DNA from 3 places in the Planctobacterium sp. AWH2_060 genome. Region 3 is predicted to be linked to each of the others. Evidence: predicted binding sites of a transcription regulator. Region 3 holds the regulator's gene; each other region holds the start of a gene.
The links. The regulator sigma-54, encoded in region 3, starts transcription at its own class of promoters, with help from an activator protein. The targets are predictions, from matches to a motif close to GTTGGCACGNNNNTNGNNT.
Positions count from the first base shown of each region.

Region 1 (5,568 bases), 2.5 Mb from region 3:
ATTAAGAGACGCTGGTTTCCGTGTCTGGTCGATTGAATATCGTCGTACCGGGGATGAAGGTGGAGGCTGGCCACAGACTTTTTATGACATAGAAAATGCAGTTCAGTACTTGATGAATGCCGATCTCATTGAACTGGAAAGTACGCTGTTATTAGGTCACTCTGCCGGTGGACATTTGGGACTACTGGCTGCACAGCGAAATACTGACTTAAAGGGCGTAATAGGCCTTGCCGCAATTGCCGATCTGAATACATACGCAACTGGGGACAACGGTTGTCAGCAAGTCACTGAGCAATTTATGGAGGGAATGCCCCAGGATAATCCAGAGGCTTATAAAAGCGCTAATCCAAAATTTCATCCCATGCATATTAACACCCACCTAATTTACAGTACCGATGACGCAATTGTGCCGGTTGATCAGGTTAATGGTCTCAAAGGTATTCAACCTGTAAAAGTAACAGATGTTGGGCATTTTGATTTTATTCACCCTGGCACTACAGTTTGGCCGACAATTATTGACACTCTAAAACAAGCATTACAAAACGAGCACTGATGAATTTTGATCTCAATACCCTGGATGCCGAAGATCCATTGGCTTCCCTGCGACAAGAATTCCTACAACCCGAAGGCGTCATTTATCTTGATGGTAATTCCTTGGGAATGATGCCCCTGAGCGCACAGCAGCGCATCCGAGAAGTGACAGAACAGCAATGGGGAAGAGACTTAATAAGTAGTTGGAATAAACATCAATGGATAGATTTGCCAGTTACAGTCGGTGAGCGCATTGCCAGATTGATTGGAGCCGCGCCGGGACAAACCGTGTGTTGCGACTCAATTTCAGTTAATTTATTTAAATTATTGGCCGCAGCTTTGTCCATGCAAAAGGGACGCAATAAAGTCGTCTCAACCAAGGATAATTTTCCAACTGATCTATACATGGTGCAAGGACTTGAGGATTTACTCGGCGAGAAACGGTGCCAGTTACAATTAGTGGATGAGCAGCTGTTGGCTGAAGCAATTGATGACGAAACAGCAGTTTTGCTGGTGACAGAAGTTAACTTTCGGACAGGGCGAAAGTTGGATATTGAAGCCTTGACGCAAAAGGCACATCAGCATGGTGCGCTGGTGGTGGTGGACCTTGCACACTCGGCCGGAGTATTGCCGGTTGCTCTGGATGAGTGGCAGGTAGATTTTGCATTAGGCTGCACTTACAAATATCTCAATGGAGGACCCGGTGCTCCGGCGTTCGCTTATGTTGCATCACGTCATCAAAAAACAATGCAACAGCCTCTTTACGGTTGGATGGGCCATGCCAACGGGTTTGAGTTTAATATTAAGTATCAGGCCGCCAGCAATGCTCAACAGTTGCTAGTCGGCACACCGCCCATTATTGCGATGAGTGCTGTAGATGCCGCACTGGATGTATATGAGCAGGTTTCAATGGCACAAATTAGACAAAAATCCATGCAGATGACAGAAGTGTTTTTGGCGCTTTTATCAGCATCACCAGACTGTGCCGAATTGCGTTGTATCTCGCCAGTATCGCCAGAACAGCGTGGCAGTCAGCTCAGCTTTGAGTTTGAGCATGCCTGGGGGTTGTGTCAGGCATTGATAAAATCAAAGGTTATTGCCGATTTCAGAGCACCGAATTATATTCGATTTGGTTTTGCGCCGCTGTATAACAGTTACCGTCAATTAGGGACAGCAGTAACCATAATCGAACAGATTATGGCGGAAAAAAGTTATCTCAATGCCGAATTTCAAAGGAAAAATAAGGTCACCTGAATCATCAAAACTTTCAAGGGGTCAGAGTTCTTGAAACGTTTTCAAGAACTCTGACCCCTTGACTGACCCCTTGAAATTTATCCTGTCAAAATTTTGTTGGCCTTATTCTTGCTTTAGCTGATGCAGAGATGCGTCTATGTCAATCGGTTAATTGAGAATAACCATTATGAACAACAAAACTTTCAAATTTTTATCTGTGCCGGAACGGCTGATCTTGCGATTATTGGGGCTGGCGTTAATGCTGGCTTCTTTGACAGCTTGTGTGTTGACTCCTTCGGATCACGTTGCTGAACTTCAGCCTTGGCAGCAAGTCACTGAAGCCGAACTGCAAACTAAAGTGGATTATCACACCGCGCAGCTGGCTGATCAGTTATTTTCTACTTTTCGATTTTCTAACTTCCCCAAAGAGCAATTTCGCTTTGCTGTGGCAACTTTTGTACCGGTAGAGATGATGCAAACCGATTCTGAACAACAAGGGCCTCTGCGCTTGCTTGGACATCAGTTAGAGCAGGGTATGATGACCGAGTTGGCGCGCCGCGGCTATATTGCTCAAGACTACAAAGCGACTAATAATCTGATCATCGAAGAAAAAAGTGATCGAGTTTTTAGCAGAAATGTCGATGACCTATACAAGAATCATCGCGAAGTGGATTTTTATCTATCTGGCACGCTGACCAAAGCAGAGCAAGGCGTCATTGCTAATGCCAGAATTATTCACGTAGATAGCAAAGATGTAGTGGCTGCTGCCACTCGCTTCATTCCTGACAATGTGTTTTGGCAGGCAGAAAAGGTAACAACACGCGGTGGCAGAATTTACCGCTCAGAGGGTGAGTGAGGAACTCAAAATGAAAAAGATTTTTCTGATATCGACGTTGCTGGCATGTGTCACCGGGTGCGCTCAATTGAGTCAGCTGACAGCTGAGAAGCCACCTGAAGCGCCAAAACTTTACGGCGCAGACAAGCCGGTAGTCGATCGCTTTGGTGCGATAACCAAAGAACCCATGTATCAGAATGACAATGCCATTTATCAGGGCAAAGCGCTGCATAAACACATTGGTGATTACGTGCAAAACATGGCGCAGGATCTCATTGCCAACATGGAATACGTCACTGATAAAACCCCGGTGGGAGTGACCCATTTTGCCTTAACCGACAGCGACCTGAATCAAACCAATCTGCTGGGTTATCAGATTGCTGAGTCATTTATTCATGAGTTGCACAAGTTTCGGATTCCGGTATTGGACTTCAAGGCCACGGATTACATTCGGGTTACCGAGACAGGTGATTTTCTGTTAAGCCGTGATTTTCTGGAACTTAAACACAAGGTCCCGATGCAGTATATTCTGACCGGTACTATGACCAAACACCAGGGAGGCTTCCTGGTGAATGCCCGGATACTGGGGCTGGAGAGTAAAGCCGTTGTGGCGACGTCGCAAATGCTGGTGCCTTTTTATGTGGTGGAAGCCTTGCTGCCTTCTGATGAGCAGCGTACCGATGGCATTGGCCTGATCCAGGGTCGATAAGAGGGATGGGCAAGATGAAATTGCACACTGTATCTGTTATCGCATTACTTGCCTTGTTATCGGGCTGCGAGTCCACTATGGCTGGATTCCAGTCAATGTTTTCGGATAACGAGGATGGCGAGGTTATTGAAAACCCTTATCAGGATGATGCGCCCGCCACTAAGATGAATAAATCCGAAATCGAAGTGGCCCATGGGGTTGCTGAATATCCTGATGGTCACACAGAATCTCAACAGGTTGCTGAAAAGCAGCAAGTGACCGCTATCATTCCTGTGCCGAGAAACAGTTTCCAGCCTGCTTACACTCATAAAGCTCTGAGTGATTACGCAGAGCAAATGACCATGAGTTTGCTGCAAAAAACCAAACACATTACCCCTAACTCCAGAATTGCTATTGCCTCCTTTGTGGAGTTTAATCAGGCGTTGCAATCACCGTCTGTTTTGGGCAATCGTCTGGCTGAAAGTTTTATTGCAGAACTTCAGGGTTATGGTTTGGCGGTTGTCGATTTCAAAGCCATGGACCAAATTAAAGTGACGCCAGATGGCGATCTGTTTTTTGAACGCAGTGGCCCAAGGGGCGACATGCAATATGTTCTGACCGGAACAATGCACCGCAGCGGACGTGGCGTGGAAGTCAATGTTCGTATCGTCAATGTTTTCGATAAAGTTACGGTGGCCACCACCAAAGGCTTTATTCCACACTTTATTGTTTCTTCTTTGTCACCTGATTACATTTTGGTGGGCGCAGAGTAAATTAAATCTTGCGACGGATTAAACCTCTTATCAAGAAGCGGTTGGGACTGACACTGTCCAGTAATTCATTGCTAAGGGGCAAAGGTTCGCCACTGAGCTGGCAAGCCAATGCCTCTGCAAGCAGTGGGCTGGTGCATAAACCATGAGAACCCAGTCCGGTTAATAGGTACAGATTCTGTCTTTCTTGTGGTGCTGGATATTGCTCCAATGGACGGGCTTTATAAAGCTCCTGATATTGAGTACTTTGCGCTGAAAAATCGGGTACTGTTCCCATCACCGGCTTGTGATCTGGCAAGCTCAGCCTTACCGCCGCCCGCTGCTCAACCGGTTCAGGTAGTTCACTCACCCAATGACATTGTGCTAATGCGGAACGAATTGTCTCAAAGTTTTTGTAGGTATCTTGCGGCGACGTATCATGATTACGTGAGCTTTTATCAAATGTGGCCCCCATGGCCTGCAATTGTTTGTAAAACGGGGTGTAATAACCTTTGTGGCAAATGACCGTTTGTGGCTTTGGCGCGTTTGCTGTTTCACCCAGGTGTTCAACCTGGCCACGAGTCGTTGTAAAGGGGATATCGGCCAATTCCGGTAAGGCAAGGCTGTCTGAACCTGTAGCGTAGACAACGCAATCTGCGTGAACAGGCGAAGTGTCGTGCCAGTGCATCAACCAGCCATCTTCGTCAGCCTGAATATGAGTTAACTGATGATTGAGCCGCAGGTTCGCGCCTAAAGATGCGGCTTTTTGCCAGAGCGCCTGCACCAGCTCCCTGGGCTGTATCCAGCCTCCCTCAGGAATAAATAATCCTGAGTATGGCATGGGCAAACCTGTCTTCTGCGTCGCTTGTTCTGAGGTCAGGCTGTGTATCAAATCCTGGGGCCAGATGTCGTTGTTCAGCAATTTGATTTGTCGTTTTGCCACTTCGTCGCTGAAGGCCGGAAAAAATACCCCGCACCAGTCATGACCAAAGCCAAATCCCTGGTTATTTAACGCAGCGTAATATCGTCTGGCGTAATCAAAGGCATGACAATAAAACTGGCTCTGAACGGAAAAGTCGGCGTTTAGCGAAGGGTATATTCCTCCCTGATGATTGCCGGAAGCCGCCATGGCCAGGTCACTATCTTTGCAATACAGCGAGGTGTTGAATCCTCGTGATTGCAGAGCAACCGCGAGATTAGCGCCGGCCAAACCGCCACCAATGATGGCGACAGACTGAATACTTCTATCTCCAGCTGTGCGTTGCCACGGGCCGCGCAAAGATCGCTGAAATACAGGCTCCGGAATCGCTTCGTCTGCATTGTTGCGGGCTTCGTGCGGCGCGAAATAGCCCATCAACATATCCCGTTTTCTGCCAAAGCCTTTGGTTTTTTTGACTATGAACCCGTTTTCTCTGAGTCCGCGCTTTACAATGCCTGCTGCCGTAAAAGTAGCAAAAGTGCAATCGGGCTTGCTTAGTCGAGCCATATTTTGAAACAGCGCGTCCTGCCACATGTCCGGGTTTTTACTGGGG
Region 1 is NZ_JBSWTG010000001.1:1,984,670-1,990,237, reverse strand. Features, by position in the region: gene ACXAD8_RS08440 (alpha/beta hydrolase family protein) at 1-553, shown strand, start outside; gene kynU (kynureninase) at 553-1,785, shown strand; gene ACXAD8_RS08430 (FlgO family outer membrane protein) at 1,952-2,620, shown strand; gene ACXAD8_RS08425 (FlgO family outer membrane protein) at 2,631-3,308, shown strand; gene ACXAD8_RS08420 (FlgO family outer membrane protein) at 3,323-4,060, shown strand; gene mnmC (bifunctional tRNA (5-methylaminomethyl-2-thiouridine)(34)-methyltransferase MnmC2/FAD-dependent 5-carboxymethylaminomethyl-2-thiouridine(34) oxidoreductase MnmC1) at 4,062-5,568, opposite strand, start outside.
Region 1: the regulator sigma-54 is predicted to act here: its motif matches at 1,881-1,899, upstream of ACXAD8_RS08430 (FlgO family outer membrane protein).

Region 2 (5,568 bases), 120 kb from region 3:
GCGCCTGTAGGACGACAACCGTGGGTAAACCAATAACCAGCAGTGCTGCCATCCAGTACAAGGTGGTTTGATGTTGCTCAAAGAAAAGCTGTGGATCACCCGCAGCCACTGCGTCCACCAGGGTGCCCAGATACCCGAAAAGATAGACCTCCAGAGCTGCAATAGTGCCACTCAGTAGCGACATCATTAACAGTGCCGGCCACATCCCCTTGCAATAATGCAAACAAAACGCCAGCAGGGTTGCGGGCGGTTTGCCTAACTCTTTATCCGGAAATGGCTGAGTCAGGCTTTCAAAAAACCTAAAAATCATAGATAAATGCGAAACTTAAAAAATGAACAAGAAAATCCAATAGAGGCAAATTACGATTTGCAACAAGAAGAAAACCAGCCTTAATTGTACCGCAATAATGGAGGTTGAGAGAAGGTGTACACAGGACTGGGCCAAGCGAGCGGCATAGACCACCATAGCCAGGCCATTGGTAAGCTCTTGCTGTCCGGTGGCCAGAGCCAGTAATAATGTGCCACCAATGATGGGAAAGCTTTCCACGCAATTTGCCTGCGCCCGGGTTAAGCGTAAACCAAACGGTGAAACATCCTCACCACTGGCATTAAACTGATTGGCTGCCTTTTCTCCTTTCACAACCACAATCGACCGATAAGCAATCAGGGCAATAAGCAAAACTATAGTCCAGGCAATATAACCCGCTAACGCAATAACAGTGGCAGACATAATAACTCCAGCTAATGAATGTCATTACAAGACCTGAAAGTGCCGCTTAAAATTCCGGAATTTCAGGGTCCCTTTAAAGTGTAGAACATATCGTCAGTTAACCAGCACTAATAAAAAAGGCTCCATCCGGAGCCTTTTAAAAAGAGTATTGAAGCTTATGCTTCTTTCGACTTTTCACGAGAAGCGCGTTTACGCTCATTCTCAGTCAACATTTTCTTACGAATGCGGATGCTGACCGGTGTCACCTCTACCAGTTCATCATCGTCAATAAACTCCAGAGCCTGTTCCAGAGACATGACGATTGGTGGTACCAGGTTTTGCGCTTCATCAGTACCAGAAGCTCGCACGTTAGTTAATTGCTTGCCTTTAAGTGCGTTTACTGTCAGGTCGTTATCACGGCTGTGAATACCAATCACCATGCCTTCGTAAACTTCGACACCGTGGCCGATAAACAGGCGTCCGCGATCCTGCAAATTAAACAGGGCGTTAGTCAGGGCCTTACCCGGCGCATTAGCAATCAATACACCGTTCTTACGCTGGCCAATGTTGCCACCTTTGTGAGGGCCATAATGATCAAATGTGTGGTACAACAAACCCGAACCTGAGGTCAGTGTCATAAATTCAGTCTGGAAACCAATCAAACCACGGCTTGGGATCACGAAGTCCATGCGCACACGGCCTTTACCATCCGGAGACATATCGGTTAACTCACCTTTACGCAGGCCGATTTGCTCCATGATTGAACCCTGGTGCTCTTCCTGACAGTCAATCGTCAGTGTTTCGAAAGGTTCTTGTAACTCTCCATCCACTTCCTTCAGGATTACCTCAGGACGCGATACAGCCAGTTCGTAACCTTCACGACGCATGTTTTCAATCAGGATACCCAGGTGTAATTCACCACGGCCGGATACCCGGAATTTATCAGGGTTGTCAGTTTCATTAACGCGCAATGCCACGTTGTGAACCAGCTCAGCTTTTAGGCGATCCAGAATATTTCGAGAAGTTACAAATTTACCTTCTTTACCGGAAAACGGTGAGGTATTAACCTGGAATGTCATGGTAACGGTAGGCTCATCAACCGACAGCGGAGGTAAAGCCTCGACCTTATTCACGTCACAGATGGTATCGGAAATTTTCAGTTCACCCAGTCCGGTTACCGCAATAATGTCACCAGCATAACCAGCGTCCACTTCATGACGCTGCAGGCCCATGTAGCCCAGTATCTGACCAACTTTACCATTGCGCTTTTTACCATCGGCGGTTATCACGGTAACTTGCTGATTAATTTTAACGCTACCACGAGTAACACGACCAACTCCGATTACGCCCACGTAGGAGTTGTAATCAAGCTGAGAAATTTGCATCTGAAGAGGACCGTCAATATCAGCCGCAGGTGGAGACACCTGATCGACGATAGTCTGAAACAGCGCGGTCATATCGGTTGCAGGCTGATCAGCATCCAAAGAGGCCCAGCCGTTAAGTGCAGAAGCGTAAACCACCTGGAAATCCAGCTGTTCGTCAGTAGCGCCCAGGTTGTCGAACAGGTCAAATACCTGATCCATAACCCAATCAGGACGTGCGCCTGGCTTGTCAATTTTGTTGATTACCACAATCGGCTTCAAACCCTGAGCAAAGGCTTTTTGGGTTACAAAGCGGGTTTGCGGCATTGGGCCTTCTTGCGCATCAACCAATAAAAGAACAGAGTCAGCCATTGACATTACACGCTCAACCTCTCCACCGAAGTCGGCGTGTCCGGGAGTGTCTACGATGTTAATACGGTAGTCGTTCCACTTGATTGCAGTGTTTTTCGCCAGGATAGTGATACCACGTTCTTTTTCGATGTCATTGGAGTCCATGACACGTTCTTCAGTTTCGCCCCGGCTTTCCAGGGTTCCTGACTGCTGCAGAAGTTTGTCTACCAGGGTAGTTTTACCGTGGTCAACGTGGGCGATGATGGCGATATTACGCAACTTTTCTATGGCTACCGGATTGGCTGTCATTTAATGATTTCTCTGTAACTTATTAAAACGATGGCGGACGTCATCGATAGCAAAAGTGCTCGGTTTTTAACCGGATGAAGTCAGCGAGGCGCGGATTTTACAGGGTTATCAGAAAATAAGCGATTGAAATCTAAACTTTCTTGAGAATATTCACTGGATTGTCACATTTACAGCCATAAGTTGTATATTTTGAACAATATTAAATTGTACCTTTGCACCATTTTGGAAATAGTCTAGTGTTTATGCAAACATTAGACGCACCAAAGCACCATTTTAGGGCGCACCGCACCACTGCAGTGCAACGCAGGTGCTTTAGAATGGTCAAAGATAACAGTGCGCATTTCTAACTCTATGTTTTATATCGATTTTTATTAATTATTAAGATGGCATGAAAATAGCTAAATACACAAGCTATAGATATACGTTATGATTTCAGGAATTTTTCAGGTGTTTCCTGACACCAACTATGACCTACTCAACCGGAGGACAATATGTCAGTAGAATCGGCTTTAGCCTTAATTGCAGAAAGTGAAGCAAAATTTGTTGATCTGAGATTTACCGATACAAAAGGTAAAGAGCAGCACGTTTCTATCCCTGCAGGGCTTATCGATGAAGACTTTTTTGAAGAAGGTAAAATGTTTGATGGCTCTTCAATTGCAGGCTGGAAAGGCATCAACGAATCAGACATGATTTTAATGCCGGACCCTGCTACTGCCGTATTAGACCCTTTCGCTGAAGAAGCTCAGGTAAACATTCGCTGTGGTATCGTTGAGCCTTCAACCATGCAAGGTTACGACAGAGATCCTCGCTCAATCGCTGCACGCGCAGAAGAATACCTTAAATCAACAGGTATTGGTGACACTGCATACTTTGGTCCGGAGCCAGAGTTCTTCCTGTTTGACGACATTCGTTTCCACACTGAAATGGGCGAGTCTTACTACATGATTGACTCTTCTGAAGCCAAGTGGAATTCAGGTGCAGAATTCGAAGGCGGTAACCTGGGTCACCGTCCTGGCGTTAAAGGCGGTTACTTCCCGGTACCTCCAGTAGATTCAGCCCATGACATTCGTACTGCCATGTGTTTGGTGATGGAAGAGATGGGCCTGAAAGTTGAAGCTCACCACCATGAAGTTGCCACAGCAGGCCAGAATGAAATCGCGTGTCAATTCAACTCAATTGTTGAAAAAGCTGACGAGATCCAAATCTACAAATATGTAGTTCACAATGTAGCTGATGCTTACGGTAAATCCGCTACCTTCATGCCTAAGCCTTTGGTAGGCGACAACGGATCTGGCATGCACTGCCACCAGTCTATCAGCAAAGATGGTCAAAACATCTTCGCCGGTGACAAGTACGGCGGTTTGTCTGAAGAAGCATTGTATTACATCGGTGGTATTATCAAACACGCTCGTGCTATTAATGCCTTCACAAACGCTTCAACTAACTCTTATAAGCGCTTGGTTCCTGGCTTCGAAGCCCCGGTAATGCTGGCCTACTCAGCCCGTAACCGTTCAGCTTCTATCCGTATTCCATACGTAACCAGTGCTAAAGCTCGCCGCATCGAAGTACGCTTCCCTGATCCAACTGGTAACCCGTACCTGGCCTTTACCGCTATGTTAATGGCTGGCCTTGATGGCATCAAAAACAAGATCCACCCCGGTGACGCCATGGACAAAGACTTGTATGACCTGCCAGCAGAAGAAGCAGCTGAAATCCCAACTGTTGCCAGTTCGCTGGAAATGGCATTAGAAGCTCTGGACAATGACCGTGACTTCCTGAAAGCCGGTGGCGTAATGAGCGACGATATGATCGACGCCTACATTGCACTTAAAGCTGCTGAAGTGGAAACCTTAAACATGACCACAGCACCAGTTGAGTTTGACATGTACTACAGCGTATAACGCGAGACATAGTTAATCTGGTAAGAACCCGCTTTTTAGCGGGTTTTTTTATGCTGTTTTGCGCAGTTACTATTGAGAAATAAGACTATCCGGGCAACACTTAAGCTAGTGCATTTTAAATATTCGGTACCATGACTAACAAGATTATCACTGCAGTGCTCTTATTCAGTCTCAGTCTGACTGCATTTGCTGCAACCAAGATCTATAAGGTTGTAAGAGCCGATGGCAGCGTGGTGTATACCGATAAACCTCCGGCAGGAGCAATAGAGTACAAGCTTGAAGTTAAACCCAACATTATACCAACACCAAACAAGCAAGCTAGCACCGGGACAACTCCGAGCAACTCCGCCCAGACTCAGGTAAGCAATTACCAGGTTCAAATTACCACCCCCAAAGATCAGGCCACAGTTCGAAACAATCAGGGCACTGTAACCATAGCAGCCTCAATATCCCCAGAAACCAAGGGCACATACAAGCTTTACATGAACGGGGAGTTTAAAGCGCAGCATTCATCTCCTCTGTTTGTATTGGAAGGGTTAGACAGAGGCGAATATCAAATAAAAATAGAACTTCTTGACCAGTCAGGCAAGCTACTTGCATCTTCTCCTATAAGCACCTTTTATCTACATAAAGCATCAGCATTAATTAATGCAAACTAGATAATTCAAGGGGTTACAAAGCAGCGCTTTTAATCCTCAATATTTTATTGCACTATAATAGTGCATCGCAGTTGTAAATTTATGAGTGAAGATATCAAACTTAATAACCTGCTGGATAATCTTTCTACAGCGATTTTGTTGCTTGACGAAAACATGCACATTCAATTTGCCAACCTTTCGTCAGAATCCTTGTTTGAGCATTCACGCAATCAACTAATTAACCACACCTTAACCGAGTTTCTGATCGGCGATTGCATCAAGATAGAGCGCTTTTATAG
Region 2 is NZ_JBSWTG010000001.1:4,382,142-4,387,709, reverse strand. Features, by position in the region: gene ACXAD8_RS18880 (ABC transporter ATP-binding protein) at 1-307, opposite strand, end outside; gene ACXAD8_RS18875 (MAPEG family protein) at 326-730, opposite strand; gene typA (translational GTPase TypA) at 886-2,730, opposite strand; gene glnA (glutamate--ammonia ligase) at 3,222-4,631, shown strand; gene ACXAD8_RS18860 (DUF4124 domain-containing protein) at 4,763-5,290, shown strand; gene glnL (nitrogen regulation protein NR(II)) at 5,372-5,568, shown strand, end outside.
Region 2: the regulator sigma-54 is predicted to act here: its motif matches at 3,113-3,131, upstream of glnA (glutamate--ammonia ligase).

Region 3 (5,568 bases):
TTGTCGAAATTGATTTGCTCAACAAGACCGCCAAATCAAATAATCCCGTCACCATAACAGGTCCGGATTTTGTGATAGAAAGCAACGGGTTAACTGTCAATCTGCTGACCCGAAAATTGGAACTAAAAGACCATGTTAAAACGATTTATCAACAACCTGTTGCCCATTAGCAGCCTGTGCGTGCTGCTTTCATTTCCGGTTTGGGCAGGCAAAGACGACTTTAAACTTCCGATTGAGGTTGATTCAAAGTCTCAGTTCGTGGATGGTAAGCGCAAAACTTCGGTATTTAAAGAAGACGTTCATGTGCGTCAGGGCACCCTGTCTATCAATGCCGACGAAGTGAGAGTGTCCGCTGAAGCGGGCAAAGGCAAAGAAATTTTTATTGCCTTGGGCAAGCCTGCTGTGTATTCGCAAACCATGGATGATGGCAGTAAGATCACTGCCAAAGCCGAAGAAATCCGCTACGTGGTCGAGTTTCGCACCTTAGAGCTAAATGGTGCTGCAGAACTTTATCAGGACACCAGTATGGTGAAAGGTGAAAAGATCAGCTTTAATTTAGAGAAAGAACAATTGATCGCAGGTAGTAACGAAGCCGATGGAAGAGTGACTACCGTTTTTCAGACCGACGATAAAAATTAACGCGCAACCCAACAAGGAAAACCATTTCAGTGCCCACGTTATACGCGAATAATCTGGCAAAATCCTATAAAAGTCGTCAGGTAGTGCGCGATGTCAGCATCGAAGTCAGCACCGGCCAGATAGTCGGCTTGCTCGGTCCTAACGGCGCAGGTAAAACCACCACCTTTTATATGATTGTGGGTCTCGTACCTTTAGACAAGGGCGAGATTTTCATCGACCAGCATCAGCTAACCCTACAACCCATGCACGTTCGCGCTCGACACGGCATTGGCTACCTGCCACAGGAATCTTCAATATTCAGAAAACTCAGTGTTTTTCAAAACCTGATGGCTATTTTGCAAATGCGCAAAGAACTGGACAATGAGCAACGGGAAGAGCTGGCAGACGAATTGCTGGATGAGTTTAATTTAAATCACATTCGACATAATTTAGGAATGAGTCTGTCCGGTGGTGAGCGGCGCAGAGTAGAAATTGCCCGCGCTTTGGCAGCCAATCCACAATTTATTTTGTTGGATGAACCCTTCGCAGGCGTTGACCCAATTTCTGTTAATGATATAAAGAAGATCATTCATCATTTGCGAGACAGAGGAATTGGGGTATTGATCACTGACCACAATGTAAGAGAAACTCTGGACGTATGTGAACAGGCCTATATTGTCAGTCATGGTCAGGTAATCGCAGAAGGCGAACCAGAAACAGTTTTAGCAAATCAGCAAGTAAGAGATGTATACCTGGGTGAGCAATTCAGGCTATAGTAACACTAACAATAATCTATTGATTGGGGCACAATTACCCTGAGCACTGGAGTCGGAAACTACCATTTTTAATGAAGCCGTCTTTACAACTAAAATTTAGCCAACAGCTAACAATGACCCCTCAATTGCAGCAAGCTATTCGCCTGCTGCAACTGTCGACGCTCGACCTGCAACAAGAAATTCAGGACGCGCTGGACGCAAACCCTCTGCTGGAAGTGGATGAAAATACCGAATCCAGTAGCGATGAAGGGCTAGAGTTATTAAAAGAGCCTAAATCAGCAGAATTGAATGGCGCCGACAGCGACAACGAATTCAGTGGTTCCGATGGCATGGACTCCAGCGATGCTCTGGAGAAAAACGACTTACCAGACGAGCTTCCCATAGACAGCACCTGGGACGAATATTACAGCGCCTCTTCAGCGCCCGCTTCATCAGGCGGAGTGGGTCCGGATGACGACCAGGTATATCAGGGCGAAACCAGCGAATCCATTCAGGACCATTTGCTGTGGCAATTGCATTTAACCCCTTTCAGTGAAACCGACGAAGCCATCGCGCTTGCGATCATCGATTCTATCGACGAATCCGGCTATCTGAGGATGTCGGTAGAAGAAATTCTCGAAAGCCTCAACGACGAAGAAATTGAACTGGACGAAGTAGAATGTGTCAGAAAACGCATTCAGCACTTCGATCCTCTGGGCTCAGGCTCACTGACTCCGCAAGAATGTTTGCTGGTTCAGTTAGGACAATACCCCAATGACACCCCCTGGTTGAAGGAAGCAAAATCACTGTTGTGCGACTTTTCCGATCTGCTGATGGCAAAGGATTTTCGCACCCTGATCAGAAAATCAAAACTGCGCGAAGAGCAGTTAAAAGAAGTGCTAAAACTGCTGCAAACCTTGAATCCTCATCCAGGTGCCACATTAAACAATAAAGAGCCAGATTATGTCATTCCTGATGTATCAGTGATGAAGAAATCCGGTCGCTGGATTGTGGAACTCAACCCCGATGCCGTGCCTAAGCTGAATATTAATCAGCAGTACGCGGCCATGAGTCGGGGCAGCAAAAACAGTGCTGATGGACAGTTTATTCGCTCACACATGCAGGAAGCCAAGTGGTTTATCAAAAGCATTGAAAGCCGCAACGAAACCTTGCTAAAAGTTGCCAATTGTATTGTGCAGCAACAACACGGTTTCTTTGAGCATGGTCCGGAAATGATGAAACCCATGGTACTCAACGACGTCGCTGAAATGGTAGATATGCACGAGTCCACAATTTCCCGTGTGACCACTCAAAAGTACATGCATACGCCACGGGGTATTTTTGAGCTTAAATACTTCTTTTCCAGTCATGTGGCCACGGAAAATGGTGGTGAGTGTTCCTCCACGGCCATCCGGGCATTGATTAAGAAATTGGTGGCAGCTGAGAATCAAGCCAAGCCACTGAGTGATAGCAAAATTGCGCAATTGTTAGCCGACCAAGGCATTATGGTAGCCCGGCGAACCATTGCAAAATACCGGGAATCACTCTCGATTCCTCCATCTAACCAACGTAAGAGTCTGTTATAGACTTCCCTACAGAAGGACGACCAATTATGCAAATAAACTTATCAGGTCATCACGTCGAAATCACCGATTCTCTTCGCGATTATGTCGATACAAAATTCACAAAGCTGGAACGACATTTTGATCACATAAACAATGTATATGTCATCTTAAACGTTGAAAAACTCAATCAAAAAGCTGAAGCAACTTTACACCTTGACGGTGGCGAGGTTTTTGCCACCTCTGAACACAGAGACATGTACGCCGCCATCGACTCCCTCATCGACAAGCTCGACAGGCAGGTAATCAAGCATAAAGAAAAGCTCAAGAGCCATTAAGGGAGTTTAATAAGGGATGGAAATCAAAGACATCCTTTCTCAGGACTGCACGCGCTGTGCAGTCCCCATCACCAGCAAAAAACGCGCATTGCAAATCATCAGCTTAGTCGCCAGCGAAAAACTCAGCGAACTGACCGAAGAAGATGTGCTGAACAGTCTGCTTTGTCGCGAAAAGATGGGCAGCACCGGCATCGGCAATGGCATTGCTATCCCCCACGGTCGGGTTGAAGGTCTGAGTAGTCCTTTGGCTATTGTACTCACCTGCTCGCCTGGTATAGAATTTGACGCAATCGACAATCAACCTGTTGATATATTTTTTGCGATTTTGGTACCCGTTGAGCAAACCGAGGGGCACTTGCAAACTCTCGCCCGTATAGCTCAAAAACTCAGTGACAAAGAGGTCACCAAAGTAATTCGCAATTGCCATTCAGACAACGCATTATATGAAGCACTGGTATGAAACTAATTGTGATCAGCGGACGGTCCGGCTCAGGAAAGTCTGTGGTATTGAGGGCACTGGAAGATCTTGGTTATTATTGTGTAGATAACCTTCCGGTTAGCATGTTACCAACACTGACCCACGCGGTTGTCAGTGAATACGACCAGATTGCCGTCAGTATCGACGTGCGAAACTTGCCTAAAGATCCCGAGCAGCTCACTGAAAATCTCGATTTTCTGCCCAATAAAACGGATCTCACCATCATCTACCTGGATGCCAGTGATGATATTCTGGTGAAACGCTACAGCGAAACCCGTCGTCTGCATCCGTTGTCTAAAAACAATATTTCCCTGGCAGATGCCATCGTTAAGGAACGAGAGTTATTGGTTCCGATCTACGAAAGAGCAGACCTGCATATTGATACCGATAAACTGTCGATTCATCAATTGGCCGAGCTGGTGCGGGAACGAATTTTAGGTAAGAAGTCCTCACGCCTGGTGCTGGTATTTGAGTCCTTTGGCTTTAAAAATGGTATTCCGAAAGACGCAGACTATGTTTTTGATGTTCGCTTTTTACCCAACCCACACTGGATACCAGAACTCAAACCCTATTCAGGAAAAGACGCGCCGGTAGCACAGTACCTGACAGCACAGCCCATAGTAAATAAAGTGGTTGGACAGTTCCAAAACCTGATAGAAACCTGGCTACCCCACCTTGAAAGAAACAACCGCAGTTATGTTACTGTCGCCATAGGCTGTACCGGTGGTCAGCACCGCTCAGTGTTTATTGCCGAAACGCTGGCCAACTATTTTTCAGTTTCCCACCCTGACGTACAAATCAGACACCGAGATCTGGACGAGTGAATAAAGCAGAACGAACGCTAACCATCACCAATAAATTAGGTCTTCACGCCAGAGCCGCCACCGAATTGGTGAAGCTGGCCGCATCATTTTCCGCGACCATTATGCTGCATAAAGATGGCAAAAGTGCCTCTGCCGACAGCGTATTGGGATTGATGATGTTGGAAGGCTCACAAAACAAACAAGTGAAAGTCATTTGTGAAGGCGCTGATGCTGAACCAGCATTAGAAGCCGTATCAGCTCTGTTTTCCGCCCGCTTTAACGAAGCTGAGTAGTGTTTCACAATATTTAAACCTGGATTGTGATTTGTTTCATTAGTAGATATCCAGCAGCCACTTATTGCTATAAACTATAATAAACGAACAATACCAATGACCTGAGTATACAGAACGCTAATCTGTATAGGACCGTCAGGTTGTTAATGGAAATCAGTTCATCGTATAAATAAGGAGTGTCGATTAGTGCCGGGAACACCTTACCTAAATCTGCAAACTAACGATTTAGCCGGGATCGGTACAGCTTTCTACACCCTTATCACAGCTCTCAATTGCGCATCTAAGTTTCCATTTATCCAGCCAGCTCACTTTCACAGGGCAACCATTAAGCTGACTCTTATCTTCAAAGGAGCGTGCTAATGGAACAAAACAAACTGGAACAGGAATATGTAACCACGCAACTGGATGCCATTAACGATGCCCTCAGTAATGGCTTGTTTGTGCACGTACGCAAAATGCTGCACAGCATTCCCCCGGCGGATGTGGCACTACTGCTTGAATCCACCCCGGTGCGCAATCGTTCGCTGCTGTGGAAACTCATCGACACCGACTATCACGGCGACGTTTTAGAAGAACTGTCTGAAGATGTGCGTAATGGCATCATGCGGGAAATGGTGCCCGAAAAGCTTGCCGATGCACTGGAAGACATGGACACCGACGACCTTGCAGAAATGCTGCATGGTCTGCCAGACAGAATGGTTCAGGATGTCCTTGAGTCGAT
Region 3 is NZ_JBSWTG010000001.1:4,503,801-4,509,368, reverse strand. Features, by position in the region: gene lptC (LPS export ABC transporter periplasmic protein LptC) at 1-170, shown strand, start outside; gene lptA (lipopolysaccharide transport periplasmic protein LptA) at 133-639, shown strand; gene lptB (LPS export ABC transporter ATP-binding protein) at 669-1,394, shown strand; gene ACXAD8_RS19375 (RNA polymerase factor sigma-54) at 1,466-2,959, shown strand; gene hpf (ribosome hibernation promoting factor) at 2,986-3,273, shown strand; gene ptsN (PTS IIA-like nitrogen regulatory protein PtsN) at 3,290-3,733, shown strand; gene rapZ (RNase adapter RapZ) at 3,730-4,575, shown strand; gene ACXAD8_RS19355 (HPr family phosphocarrier protein) at 4,572-4,847, shown strand; gene mgtE (magnesium transporter) at 5,207-5,568, shown strand, end outside.